2 regions of the Stenotrophomonas sp. YJH_SMC_123 genome follow, and region 1 is predicted to be linked to the other one. Evidence: predicted binding sites of a transcription regulator. Region 1 holds the regulator's gene; the other holds the start of a gene.
The links. Region 1 encodes FliA, which starts transcription of late flagellar genes. Its sites were predicted from a motif close to TAAAGTTTNNCNNNCNNNGGCCGATAA; they were not measured.
Positions count from the first base shown of each region.

Region 2: a site for FliA is predicted at 4,971-4,997, ahead of AC5P5W_RS16720 (methyl-accepting chemotaxis protein). Genes of this name have one in related genera too.

Region 1 covers NZ_JCAFRM010000013.1:22,849-30,088, forward strand. Annotated here, with positions in the region: gene flhB (flagellar biosynthesis protein FlhB) at 1-791, shown strand, start outside; gene flhA (flagellar biosynthesis protein FlhA) at 836-2,896, shown strand; gene flhF (flagellar biosynthesis GTPase FlhF) at 3,042-4,658, shown strand; gene AC5P5W_RS20180 (MinD/ParA family ATP-binding protein) at 4,645-5,532, shown strand; gene AC5P5W_RS20185 (RNA polymerase sigma factor FliA) at 5,529-6,275, shown strand; gene cheY (chemotaxis response regulator CheY) at 6,333-6,725, shown strand; gene AC5P5W_RS20195 (protein phosphatase CheZ) at 6,725-7,240, shown strand, end outside.
Region 2 covers NZ_JCAFRM010000008.1:19,475-26,714, forward strand. Annotated here, with positions in the region: gene AC5P5W_RS16700 (bifunctional diguanylate cyclase/phosphodiesterase) at 1-2,096, shown strand, start outside; gene AC5P5W_RS16705 (hypothetical protein) at 2,221-2,727, opposite strand; gene AC5P5W_RS16710 (hypothetical protein) at 2,838-3,302, opposite strand; gene AC5P5W_RS16715 (hypothetical protein) at 3,438-3,653, opposite strand; gene AC5P5W_RS16720 (methyl-accepting chemotaxis protein) at 3,752-4,942, opposite strand; gene hflD (high frequency lysogenization protein HflD) at 5,161-5,775, opposite strand; gene mnmA (tRNA 2-thiouridine(34) synthase MnmA) at 5,772-6,914, opposite strand; gene AC5P5W_RS16735 (NUDIX hydrolase) at 6,911-7,240, opposite strand, start outside.

The DNA of each region.
Region 1 (7,240 bases):
GCCTGCGCTGGTCGCAGAAGGCGTTGCTGCCCGACATCAACCGCATGAACCCGATGAGCGGGCTCAAGCGCCTGTATGGCCCGGAGGCGATTGCCGAATTCACCAAATCGCTGCTGCGCGTGGCCTTCGTCGGCGTCGCCGCCGGGCTGGTGGTCTGGACCGGCTTCGACACCCTGCGCGGGCTGATCCACCACCCGCTGGAAACCGCCATCACCGATGGCCTGGGCTTCACCCTGCGCCTGCTGCTGGCGACCGCCGGCGCGATGCTGGTGCTGGCCGCCATCGATGCGCCGTACCAGCGCTGGAACTGGATGCGCAAGCTGAAGATGACCCGCGAGGAACTGCGCCGGGAAATGAAGGAAAGCGAGGGCAGCCCCGAGGTGAAGGGCCGCATCCGCCAGCTGCAGCAGCAGATGGCCAACCGCCGGATGATGGAGGCGGTGCCCACTGCCGACGTGGTGGTGGTCAACCCCACCCACTACGCGGTGGCCCTGAAGTACGAGGGCGGCGCCATGAACGCCCCCACCGTGGTCGCGCTGGGCGTGGACGAAACCGCCCTGCGCATCCGTGAAGTGGCCGACGGCAACAAGGTGGCGATCGTCTCCGCCCCGCCTTTGGCACGCGCCTTGTATCGGGAAGGCCAACTCGGAAAGGAAATCCCCGTGAGACTGTATTCGGCCGTCGCCCAGGTCCTGTCCTACGTCTACCAGCTGCGCGCCTGGCGCACTGGCCCGATGCCGGACGCCCCGCACATCCAGGTGGATGAATTCGGCAAGGGAGGCCGCCCGTGAGCGCCCAGCCCTCCGCCGGTTTCAACACCCGCCGCGCCCTGGAAATGATCCGCCAGGGCCTTGGCGCGCCGCTGATCGTGCTGGCCCTGCTGGCCATGGTCGTGGTGCCGCTGGCCGCGCCGGTGCTCGATGCGCTGTTCACCTTCAACATCGCCATCTCGCTGATGGTGCTGCTGGCGGTGGTCTACGTGAAGCGCCCGCTGGACTTCACCATCTTCCCGATCGTGCTGCTGATCACCACCATGCTGCGGCTGGCGCTGAACGTGGCCTCCACCCGCGTGATCCTGCTGAACGGCCAGAACGGCCACGATGCCGCGGGCAAGGTCATCGCCGCCTTCGGTGAATTCGTGATCGGCGGCAACTATGCGGTCGGCATCGTGGTGTTCGCGATCCTGACCATCATCAATTTCGTGGTCATTACCAAGGGTGCCGGCCGCGTTTCGGAAGTGACCGCGCGCTTCATCCTGGACGCGATGCCCGGCAAGCAGATGGCGATCGACGCCGACCTCAACGCCGGTTTGCTGACGCGTGAAGAAGCCAAGCTGCGCCGCGAGGAAGTGCGTGAGGAAGCCGACTTCTACGGTGCGATGGACGGCGCCAGCAAGTTCATCCGCGGCGATGCCATTGCCGGCATCCTGATCCTGTTCATCAACATGCTCGGCGGCCTGGCGGTGGGCGTGCTGCAGCATGGCATGCCGTTCGGCGAAGCCGCCGCCACCTACACCCTGCTGTCGATCGGTGACGGCCTGGTAGCGCAGCTGCCGGCCCTGCTGGTCTCCAGCGCCGTGGCCATGCTGGTTACCCGCGCCTCGCGCTCGCAGGACATGGCCCAGGCCATGACCGGCCAGGTGTTCGGCCAGTACCGTGCGCTGGCGATCACCGCCGGCATCATCGGCGTGGTCGGCCTGGTGCCGGGCATGCCCAACGTCGCTTTCCTGACGCTGGCCGCGATCCTCGGCTTCATCGCCTGGAAGCTGTACCGCAAGGGCAAGGCGCCGCCTGCCGATGCGGCAGGCGGTGGCACCGATGCCGCCGCACTCAACGCACTCGGCCGCCCGGCCGCACCGGCACCGACTGCCGAACTGAGCTGGGACGAACTGCGCCCGGTCGATCCGCTGGGCCTGGAGGTCGGCTACCGGCTGATCCCGCTGGTGGACAGCAACCAGGGCGGCGAACTGATGGCGCGCATCAAGGGCGTGCGCCGCAAGCTGACCCAGGATGTCGGCTTCCTGATCCCGTCGGTGCACATCCGCGACAACCTGGAACTGCCGGCCAACGGCTACCGCGTGCTGGTGCACGGCGTGCCGGTGGCCACCGCCGAGATCCACCCCGACCGCGAGCTGGCGCTGGACCCGGGCAGCGCGCTCGGCGCGCTGGAAGGCATCGCCGGCAAGGACCCCGCGTTCGGCCTGGACGCCACCTGGATCCAGCCGCACCAGCGCGCCCAGGCCGAAACGCTGGGCTACACCGTGGTCGATCCGGCCACCGTGGTCGCCACCCATCTGTCGCACCTGATCCGTGAGCACGCGCCGGAACTGCTCGGCCACGAAGAAGTGCAGCACCTGCTGGCCAACCTTGCCAAGAGCGCGCCCAAGCTCGTCGAAGATCTGACGCCGAAGGCGTTGCCGCTGTCGGCGGTGGTGCGCGTGCTGCAGAACCTGCTGGTCGAGCGCATTCCGATCCGCCAGCTGCGCAAGATCGCCGAGGCACTGGTCGAACATGCGCCCAGCAGCCAGGACCCGGCCGTGCTGACCGCCGCTGTTCGCACCGCACTAGGCCGCTTCATCGTGCAGGAGATCGCCGGAATGTCGGCGGAGCTGCCGGTATTCACCCTCAACCCGCAATTGGAACGTGTCTTGCAGGAGTCCACGCAGGGCAACGGCGCCGCGCTGGAACCCGGACTCGCTGAGCGACTGCACCAGAGCCTGGCCGAATGTGTCAGCAAGCAGGAAGCCCGCAACGAGCCCGCGGTCGTGCTGGTACCTGGCCCGGTGCGCGCCGCGCTGGCCCGCCTGGTCCGCCACAGCGTTCCGTCGCTGTCGGTCCTGGCCTACAGCGAGGTGCCGGAGGACAAGCGCCTGAAGCTGGTCGGAACGATCAGCTGACGCCGCCCTGCGATGCGCCAGAAAACAGACACCACTTTCGAACCAACGCAACAGACAGATACCAAGGGGAACCCGCACCGTGCAGACCACCGACCACCCGAGTTCTCCGACCGCCACCCCGCCGTCTTCGCCCCGTGACCACAGCATGAAAATCAAACGATTCGTCGCCGCCGACATGCGCTCGGCCATGAACCTGGTGCGCAAGGAACATGGTCCTGACGCCGTGATCCTGTCCAACCGCCGGATCGAGGAAGGCATCGAGATCGTCGCCGCCGCCAACTACGACGAGAGCGCCGTGCAGCGTGCACTGGAAGCCTCGCGCCGTGACGTCGCACCGCCGCCGGCACCCAAGCCGCGCACCGCCGCCGACGCGGTGATCGCCGCCGTCACCCGCCGCCGCAGCAGCACCCCGGCGCCGGAACCGGTCGCGGCCACCACCTCGGCAGTGGCCGCCCTCGCCCGCGCCGCCGTCGGTGCCACCGGCCGCACCCTGGACAGCGCCGACGAGATCGTGCCGACCCGGGGCAGCACCGGCTTCGCCGCCACCCTGGCCCGCGCCGCCGTCAACGAACCGGCACCGCCGGACCAGATCTTCGCCCCGTTCGCCGAGGCCATCGTTGCACCGGCCGCCACCGTGCCGGCCAACCGCGCGCGCTTCCAGATCGACCCGCCGCACGAGGCGCATCACGAAAGCGTGGCCCCGGCCGTGCTGCCGCCGCCGCTGCCGACCGCTGCCGTGATCGACGCGCAGCCCGGGATCGCCGCCAGCGAACCGGCAGCGGTCGAAGCCGCTATCGAGGCCAGCCCGGCCCCCATGCTGGCCCCGGCACCGACGCTGACCGTGGTTGCCCAGGACGACGCCGAGATCCGCCAGCTGCGCCAGGAAGTGGCCGGCATGCGCCAGGTGATCGAGCGCGAGATGAACCGCTTCACCGATGAGCGCCTGCGTGGCAGCCCGGTGCGCGCCACCGCGCTGGACCTGATGGACGAGTACGGTTTCGACGCCGGGCTGGCCCGCGACGTGGCCATGCAGATCCCGCTGGAAACCGAAGCCCATCGTGGCCGCGGCCTGATGCTGGGGCTGATCTCGCGCAAGCTGCCGATCGCCCCGGTCGACCCGCTGGAAGAAGGCGGCGTGATCGCGCTGGTCGGCCCGACCGGCGCCGGCAAGACCACCACCATCGCCAAGCTGGCCTCGCGCTTCGCCGAGAAGCACGCCCCGCGTGACGTCGCCCTGGTCACCACCGACACCACCCGCATCGGCGCCCGTGAACAGCTGTATGGCTACGGCCGCCAGCTCGGCATCGCCGTGCACGAGGCCAACAGCGGCACCGACCTGGACCAGCTGCTGGAACGCTTGAAGGACTACAAGCTGGTGCTGATCGATACCGCCGGCCTGGGCCCGCGCGACCGTGCCCTGGCCGCCCAGCTGCAGTGGCTGCGCGCCGCGCGCCAGGTGCGCACCCTGCTGGTGCTGCCGGCCAACACCAGCTTCGGCGACATGGACGAGGTGGTGCGCCGCTTCGGTGCGGCCAACCTGCAGGGCCTGGTGCTGAGCAAGCTGGACGAGACCGGCCGCTTCGGCAACGCCCTGTCGGTGGCCGTGGACCACGCCCTGCCGATCACCTGGGTGACCGATGGCCAGGACGTCCCGGAGGACCTGCACCGGGCCAGTGCAGCCAATCTTGTACTTCGCCTTGAAGATTTGCGCCGAGCGGCCGATATGCCCTGCAACCCGGAGTTGAACCATGCCGTCGCGTGAGTACGCCAAGCTGACCAAGACCTTCCCGCTGTCGGCCACCCGCAGCGAGCCGCTCGGCCCTGTGCGCACCATCGCGGTGACCGGCGGCAAGGGCGGCGTGGGCAAGACGAATGTGTCCGCCAACCTGGCGGTGGCGCTGGCCGGCATGGGCAAGCGCACGCTGCTGCTGGACGCCGACCTCGGCCTGGCCAACATCGACGTGATCCTGGGCTTGAACCCCACCTTTACGCTGGCCGACCTGGTGGCCGGCCGCTGCTCGCTGGACGACGTCATCGTCGAAGGCCCGAACGGCGTGCTGGTGGTCCCGGCCGCTTCCGGCCGCCGGCACATGGCCGAGCTTGCCCCGGCCGAGCATGTCGGCCTGGTCAACGTGTTCTCCGAACTGGAACGCGAGCTGGACATCATGGTGGTCGATACCGCCGCCGGCATCACCGACGGCGTGCTGACCTTCTGCCAGGCCGCGCAGGACACCGTGGTGGTGGTCTGTGACGAACCGGCCTCGATCACCGACGCCTACGCACTGATCAAGGTGCTGTCGCGCGAGCGCGGCGTGGACCGCGTCCAGGTGGTGGCCAACATGGTGCGCGACCCGAACGAGGGCCGCGTGCTGTACGAGAAGCTGACCCGCGTCTGCGAGAAGTTCCTCGCCGATGTCTCGCTGAACTACCTGGGCTGCGTGCCGCAGGATGACTGGCTGCGCCTGTCGGTGCAGCGCCAGCAGCCGGTGGTGAAGGCCTATCCGTCCAGCCCGTCGGCGCTGGCGATCACCGAGATCGCACGCCGCACCGCGCGCTGGCAGGCACCGACCGAACCGCGCGGTGGCGTCGAGTTCTTCCTCGAACGCATCCTCAAGCAGCGTGGGGTGGCCGCATGAAAGGCGCAGCCCACCAGTACAGGGAAGTCCAGCGCTCGGCGGCCAACGAGGTCATCGCCCAGCATTCGGACCTGGTGCGACGCATCGCCCACCACCTGGCCGCGCGCCTGCCGGCCAGCGTCGAAGTCGATGATCTGATCCAGGCCGGCATGATGGGCCTGATCGAAGCCTCGCGCAGCTACGACGCCGACCAGGGCGCCTCGTTCGAGACCTATGCCTCGATCCGCATCCGCGGCTCGATGATCGACGAGATCCGCCGTGGCGACTGGGTGCCGCGCTCGGTGCACCGCCGTGCACGCGACGCCGCCGCCACCATCCGCCGCCTGGAACAGAGCACGGGCCGTGCCGCCAGCGCCACCGAAGTGGCCGCCGCGATGGAGATGCCGCTGCCCGAGTACCTGAGGCTGATGGAAGACGCCGCACGTGGCCAGGTGCTGAGCCTGGAGTCGCGCATCGAAGACCAGGGCGAACTGGATACCGTCGCCCAGGGCGGCCCGACCCCGCAGCAGGTGCTGGAGCGCGGCGAGTTCGGCCGTGAGCTGGGCAAGGCCATCGGCCACCTGCCCGAGCGCGAACAGCTGGTGCTCTCGCTGTACTACGAGCAGGAGCTGAACCTGAAGGAGATCGGCGCGGTGCTCGGCGTGAGCGAGTCGCGGGTCTGCCAGATCCATGGCCAGGCCGTGCTGCGCCTGCGCGGCCGCCTGAAGATTTTCGAGGCCGTCGACGCCGGCCTGGAAGAATGAACATCCCCGAGGCGACTGCCCCCGGCCGCCCGGAATGAACAACAAAGGAACTCTGCTTTGAACAAGAACATGCGCATCCTCATCGTCGACGACTTCTCGACCATGCGTCGAATCGTCAAGAACCTGCTGGGCGATCTGGGCTTCACCAACACCGCCGAAGCCGAGGACGGGCATGCCGCGCTGTCGCTGCTGCAGAGCCAGCCCTTCGATTTCGTCGTCACCGACTGGAACATGCCGGTGATGACCGGCATCGAACTGCTCAAGGCGATCCGTGCCGACGCCAAGCTGAAGACCCTGCCCGTGCTGATGGTCACCGCCGAAGCCAAGCGCGAGCAGATCATCGAAGCGGCCCAGAACGGCGTGAACGGCTACATCATCAAGCCGTTCACCGCGCAGACGCTGGAAGAGAAGCTGGGCAAGATCTTCGAACGCCTGGCGGCCAGCGCCTGATGGATACCACGGTCGACAAGAACGCCCTCGCCCTGCGCCTGCAGGAAGCCCTGGATGCCCTGGAGTCCGGTGACGAAGCCGCCTGGCGGCAACGCATCGACGGACTGGTCGCGCTGCGCACGCAGCCGATGATGAGCGGCCTCTCGCGGCTGGCCCGCGAGCTGGGGCAGGCCCTGGGCGAACTGCCGACCGTGCCCAGCGAGGCCGGCGAACTGGACGATGCGTGCGCACGTCTGGACCACGTGGTGGCGATGACCGAACAGGCCACCCACCGCACCCTGGACCTGGCCGAGGAATGCCGCAGCCTGACCGAGCAGCTGCGCGCCGAAGGCCTGCAGCCAGGCCAGGACGTGCAGCTCGAGCGCATCCGCCACAACCTGACCGAGATCGCCCTGACCCAGAGCTACCAGGACCTGACCGGGCAGATCATCCGTCGCGTGGTCGGCATCGTCCGCCGCGTGCATGAAGGCTTCGGCGCGCTCGGCCTGCCGCCGGAACAGCATCGCACCGACCCG
Region 2 (7,240 bases), on a different contig from region 1:
AGGAACAGCAGCTGCACCTGAGCGAGGCCCAGCGCATCGCCAGCATGGGCAGCTGGTCGTTTGATCCCAACAGCGGGCATTTCTGGTGGTCGCCGGAACTGCGTTCGCTGCTGGCACTGGAGCAGGGCGCCGTTCCGGGCCAGCGGCGGTGGCTGAAGCAGCTGCATCCACGCTCCCGCGGCGCGCTGCGCGCGGCATGGCGGCGGTTGTGGCGCGATGGCCGCGCTGCCAACCTCGAGCTGGAGCTGACCCGCGGCCATGAGCCTTCGCAGCACCTGCGGCTATGGATGCAGCCGCTGCTGGACATGGACGGGCAACCCAAGCGCCTGCTCGGCCAGGTACAGAACATCACCGAACAGCACCAGACCGATGCGTTGATCCGCTGGCGCACCGAACTGCTGAACCGGGTCTCCGCGCTGGGCCGCATCGGCGGCTGCGAGATCGAAGTGCAGACCCGCAGCATGCAATGGACCGAGGAGTGCTACCGCATCCATGGCCTGCGCAAGGAACCGATCACCCTCGACCAGGCGCTGGCGCTGTACACGGAGGACTCGCGCAACGCGTTCGAGGCGGCGCTCGCCCGTATCGCCAACGGCGGCCTACCCGAGCAGCTGGACCTGTGCTTCTACCGCCAGTCCGGCCTGCGCGTCTGGGTGCAGGTGCTGATCGAACTGGACCGCCGTGACGGCCTGCCGCCGCGGTTCGTTGTCCTGTTCCGTGACATCACCCGCGAGCGCGAAGCCAACGAACGCATCGAACTGCTGGCCCACTACGACCTGCTGACCGGCCTGCCCAATCGCGTACTGCTCGGCGAACAGACCGCCGAAGCCATCGAGGAAGCACGCGACCGCGGTACCTCGCTGGCCATGCTGTTCATCGACCTGGACGGCTTCAAGACCATCAACGACAGCTTCGGCCACGCCACCGGCGATGCGCTGCTGAAGGCCGCAGCCACCCGCCTGCACCAGAACCTGCGCAGCAACGACCTGTTCGGCCGCTTCAGTGGCGATGAGTTCATCGTGGTGCTGCGCGACCTGGCCGAGCCGGAAGATGCCGGTCATGTCGCCCGCAAGCTGATTGCCTCGCTGGCTGAGCCGCTGCGCCGTGGCGAGACCACGTTGAAAGTCGGCGCCAGCGTCGGCATCGCGATGCTGGGCGATGCGCAGACCGATTTCGACTCACTGCTGCGCGCGGCCGACGCCGCGATGTATGCGGCCAAGGAAGCCGGGCGCAACACCTACCAGTACTACAGCCAGGACGCCCTGGCCCGCATCCAGCGCCGGCTGGACGTCGAGCATGCCCTGCATGGGGCGATCGAGCGCGACGAGTTCAGCCTGGCCTACCAGCCGCTGCTGCACGCCCACCACGGCGAGCCACCGGCGATCGAGGCACTGTTGCGCTGGCACCGCCCCGGCATCGGCTACTGCAGCCCGGCCGAGTTCATTCCCATTGCCGAAAAGTGCGGCGAGATCGTGCGCATCGGCGACTGGGTGCTGAACGAGGCCTGCCGCCAGGCGACCGCCTGGGACCGTGCCGGACTGCACTTTGATCGCATCGCGGTCAACGTGTCGGCGGTGCAGCTGCGTGATCGCGGCTTCGCCGAGCGCGTGATCGAGATCTGCCATGCCCATGGCTGGCCGCCGCAACGGCTGGAACTGGAGCTGACCGAGTCGGCGCTGATCCGTGATACCGACATCCTGCGCCATTGCTTCGACGTGCTGGAACGGCATGGCGTGCCGCTGGCGGTGGATGACTTCGGCACCGGCTTCTCCAACCTCAATTACCTCAATCGCTTCCCGGTGGGGCGCCTGAAGATCGACCGCAGTTTCGTGCAGGGCATGCTGCATGATTCGGGCACGGCCGAAGTCACCCAGGCCATCGTCCACCTGGGCCACGCGCTGGGCATGAAGGTGGTGGCCGAAGGCGTGGAAACCCACCAGGAAGAAGACATGCTGCGCCGCCAGGGCTGCGACGAGATCCAGGGCTACCTGTACTCGCGCCCGCTCAGCCCGCGTGATCTGGCGCAGTGGCTGCGCCAGCAGCGCCCGGCGCCAATGCGCACCGACGCCAGCGGCGAAGCGGTGCTGGTGCGCTGAGGGTCTGCGCTGGCGGATGCCGGCGCGGTGTGGCCTGACTCTGGTGCGCCCAGCTCTGGTGGGTGCCGACCGTTGGCCGGCACGGATGCCCTGGCGCTCGCGATCATCCACGCATGGCGTGGAACTACCTGGGAAACTCCGCCTTCAACTGCATGCGCAGGGCCTCGACGATGGCCGCATAGCGCCGCTTCTGGACCAGATAGCTGGCCAGGAACAGCGGCAGCACCAGCAGCATCGGTGCCACCATCGGGCGCATCGCCACCAGTGGCAACAGCAGCAGCGACAGGATTGCCACGAACCAGCTGCACAGGCCGATCACCCGCACCTCGTGCCGTCGCGCGTTGAGAACGATTCGTCCACGCATCACCGGGAAGTAGCGCAGGCCGAAGCTCGGTGCGAAGCTCTCGCGGAACGCCATGCTGCCATCGGGCAGCGCATGGAAGGCCAGTTGCAGCCATCTGTCCTGCGGCAGGTCACGTTCCAGGCTGCCCAGCGAAAGCCGGGCCTGCATGGCCGGTGACGCCGCGATGCGTTCGTTGAACAGGGTGATGACCCAGCTGAAATAGCCGGCCACCCAGGCCATCAGAAGGACGGCTTCGAACAGGAGCACTGCGATCAGGGCGATGGCCATCGGTCTTCCATGAACGGGACCGGGCAATCATGCCATGGGCAGCCGTGGCCGGCCCCGCGAGGGGGGCGAGTCCGTGCAGCAGGTCGTGCGTTTCTCGGGGGCGACTTGGGTCAACCTTCTTCGGCGAGATCGCTTAGGTCCAGGATCTGCGGATCAACGCTGCTGGCTACGATGCTTCTGATCAGCCCCGGGCGGCGGCGAAGCGAGTAGGCGTGAATCGCATGGATGGGACTGAATTCACACAGGGGGTAGCGTGAGTGCCCAATGATGACGGGCCTGTTGAAGTGGATGTCCTTAGGGTCATCAAGTGGCAGGGCCCACTTCCCACCGTGCACCAGCCTGACGGTCTCCCCTAGATATCGGGCGAACACGACCCTCAGAGAGTCCCGCTCGTCCTCAGACAGCGTGGCTGCCATCAAGTCATGGAGGCGTTCCAGCCTGTCGAGGCTTTCGGGGCTGCCATCCAGTTCAATGCCATGCGTTTGAGCCTGCGCGACCAGCCATTCTATCTGGCCGTCCATCAGCATAAGGAATTGCTCAAAAGCCTCGCGGGCTTCTTCCAGATTGAACGTCATGCGGAGGCCAGAGAGACAGGGGGAGTGGGCAGTGTGTCCTCGTCCCCTTCCTCAGGCTATGCAACAAATCCTAAAAGGCGACAGCCAAAGCAGAGGTGCAGATATCACGACGGCCCATCCACGCAGGACGTGGATCTACTTCAGGGCTTCGCCATCCAGGCCCAGGTCCCATGCCAGGCCCAGCAGTTCATCGTCGGCTCGGGAGGGGGTGGGGCGCGCATCGGCCAGCTGCTGCAGTTCGAGCAGTTCCTCGCGGGCCACGTCTTCCAGCCGCTGCAGCTGCTCACGCACGCTCGCGTTGCGCGGGCGCTCGGTGTCGGTGAGGGCGGGCAGGGCGCGGATCAGGGTCATGGTGCGCGTACAGGATGCATCCAATGGCAGGTTACAGGCAAAGGCCCCGGACGAACCGGGGCCTTGCGGGCTGCCGGCGAGGGCAGCGGACATCAGGATCAGAACAGCTCGACGGTGCCGGCGCCCATGCTCTGCTGGGCGACGGGCTTGTGCGGCGGGCGTTCCCATTCGCTGCGCAGCTCGCGCAGGCGATTGCCGGTGCGCTGCAGGGCGCTGGCGATCTCTTCGTCGAACACGCCGCCATTGCGGTGCAGCAGTTCCTGCAGGGCCACCGCTTCGCGGTTGATCGCGGTCAGGCGGTCCAGGTGGGTGTGCACACCGCCCAGCGCCTGGGTGGCGATGTCTTCGAACTGCAGGGCACGCACGGCTTCGGCCACGCTGCCATCGATCGCACGGGCGCACTCGGACACTTCGCGCATGCCGTCGCCCAGCGAGGCGTTGATCTGCGCGACGTTGTCGAGCATCGCTGCTGCTTCCTGGCGGGCTTCGCGGGAGCGGTCCATATCGCGCGAGGCCATGTGCGAAACCGTCTCGCGCACCTTGGCGATGGCGTCCTTGGAGCTGTGCGCCAGCTTGCGGATCTGCTCGTTGAAGGTGGTCGAGCGCTCGGACAGGTTGCGCACTTCGTCGGCGACCACGGCGAAGCCACGACCGGCTTCACCGGCGCGCGCCGCTTCGATGGCCGCGTTCAGCGCCAGAAGGTTGGTCTGGTCGGCGATCGACTTGACGTCTTCCAGCAGCGCGAAGATGCCATCCAGGTGCTGCGCCATCTGGTCGATGTGCTGCACGGTGGTGCTGCTCTGGCCGCTCACCTGTTCCAGCGCTTCCACCAGCTGTTCCATGCGATGGCTGGCGTGCTGGGCGAAACGGGCGACGTCGAGGCCGGCATTGCCTTCATCACCGGCGCGGTCGACGATGCGCGACAGGGCCTGGCTCTGCTGGCGCGACTTGCGGTTCATGGCATCGAAGCTGCCGCCCAGGCTGGAGACGGCCTGGCGGATCAGGTCACGGGCGCGTTCCACTTCGCCACGCGAACCGTCGATCTCGTTGCCGACGAAGTTGCGCAGCTCGGTCAGCAGCTGGTCCTGTTCGCGCAGGACACGGGCGTGCTCGGGGGAACGATGTGCCTGTGCGCGGGTGGTCCACCACGCAAAGCCGAGCCAGCTCAGCGTCATCGTGGTCAGGATCGCCCAGCGCAGGGCGGCCGGCCATTCGAAACCGATGGCGAAGGGGAGCAGCAGGGTCAGAGCCAGGGGGGCGGCCAGACGGATGAAAATGCGTGAGTACATGGACGTTCTCGGGAGGTGCACGGAGGATGTATCGGCCGTACCCCCTTTCTCTTTAACGTCGATGTGCCTCGAAGTGCATTCTGAATGCGCCGGTTTTCCGGCACCTTGGCGGCCTCGGGGTCAGAGCCCTTTCCGTGCCGGAAAGGGATCCGACCCCTTGGGCAGGCGCAACGGGGTCGGATCCCTTTTCCATGGAAAAGGGCTCTGACCCCACACCCTCAGGCCAGCAGGCGGTCCACGGCCTCGATCATCGCCTTGCGGCTGAACAGGAAGTCCCAGTAGCTGCCGCCCAGCTGGCGCCACAACACCGCCGAACGCACCGCGGCCAGCAGCAGGGCACGGATCTCCGCCACCACGCCGGCCTGGCCCAGGTAGTGCGGGTTGCCCTGCACCATCACCCGCGGTTTCAGGTGGCTGATGGTGTCGGCATACAGGCCGCCGAGGTTGGCCAGTACGTCCGGGTGGCCACTGTCGCCCAGTTCGGTGGCCTGGCGCTGGGCGCGCTCGATGCCCGAGGCGACCTTGTTCACGGTCGCCCCATCCTGCACGAAGCGGCGCTCCAGCTGCAGCACCGACAGGGCCAGCTTGGGCAGCATCGGGTCCTGGCCCTGGCTGCGGAAGTAGTTGTGCAGCAGGCGCAGGCCGGACTTCAGTGCATGACGGTCACCGAACACCGCCTGCGGCGAGGACGCATCCACGCGGAACACGCTGTCCACGGCGGTGCGCACGGCGGCGGCGTCGGAATGGCCGGTATCGGCGATGCGGCGCACCTGCTGCAGGGCCTGGGCAATGCCGGCCAAGGCCAGGACGCGGTCGTCGACAGTGAAACTCATGCAGCGATTACCTCAAAAGGGGAGGGGGTGGTGCGCAGGCGTTGTTCCAGCGGCGCATCGGTGGCGGCGATCACCGCGCCGCCCAGGCACACATCACCGTCATACAGCACCAGCGATTGACCGGGGGTAACGGCACGCTGCGGGCGCGCAAAGGTGACCAGCACGCTGCCATCGTCCAGCACCTGGACCGTACACGGCTCGTCGGGCTGGCGGTAGCGGGTCTGGGCGGTGCATTCGAAGCGCCGTGCCGGCGGTGAGCCGGCGATCCAGTGCGCGGTTTCCGAACGCAGGCGGTCGGACAGCATCCACTTGCTGTCGCGGTCCTGGTCCACGTACAGCACGTTGCTGGCCACATCCTTGCCAACCACGTACCACGGCGCGGCCGGGCGGCCACGCACGCCGCCGATGTTCAGACCCTCGCGCTGGCCCAGGGTGAAATAAAACACGCCCGGGTGTTCGGCAATCACGCTGCCGTCGGCCGGGTCGAGGATCTGGCCGGGCTTGGCCGGCAGGTAGCGGCCGAGGAATTCGCGGAAGTCGCGCTCGCCGATGAAACAGATGCCGGTGGAGTCCTTCTTGGCGTGGGTCGGCAGGCCGACGTCGCGCGCGATCCGGCGCAGGTCGCTCTTTTCCAGGTCGCCGATCGGGAACAGGGTGGCTGCCAGCTGTTCCTGGCCCAGTTGATGCAGGAAGTAGCTCTGGTCCTTGGATCGATCGGCGCCGCGCAGCAGCAGCCACTGGTGGCCGCGCTGGGCCACCCGTGCGTAATGGCCGGTGGCGATGCGCTCGGCGCCCAGCTCGCGGGCGGCGTCCAGGAAATGCTTGAACTTCACTTCACGGTTGCACAGCACGTCCGGGTTCGGGGTGCGGCCGGCCGCGTACTCGGCCAGGAAGTGCTCGAACACGCCCTGCCAGTACTCGCTGGAGAAGTCCCGGAAGTGGAACGGGATGCCCAGCAGGCCGCACACGGCCACCGCGTCGCGACGGTCATCCTCGGCACGGCAATCACCGCTGCCATCGTCGGCCCAGTTCTGCATGAACAGGCCGGCCACGGCCTCGCCCTGCTGTACCAGGCGCCAGGCGGCGACCGAGGAATCGACGCCGCCGGAGACGCCCACCATCACACGCGGAGTGCTCATGCGACCTCCCGGACCAGCGAAAGCGGGTGGCGCTGGCCACCCAGGTAATCCGCCACCACCTGCCACACCAGCGGGCTGCGCTGGCGCTCGCCGGCGGCCTGCAGCTCGGCCGGGGTCAGCCACAGCGCGCGGTCGATGCCGGTGTCCAGCGGCTGCGCCGGATCGTGCGAAACCGGGCGCGCCGCGTAGCAGAAGCGCAGGAAGGCCGTGCCGTCGCCGGCAGTCCACTGGTAGCAGCCAATGAAGTGGGTCAGCTGCACCGTCCAGCCGGTTTCCTCGCGGGTCTCGCGCAGGGCGGCCTCGGCCAGGCTTTCGCCCGGCTCGAG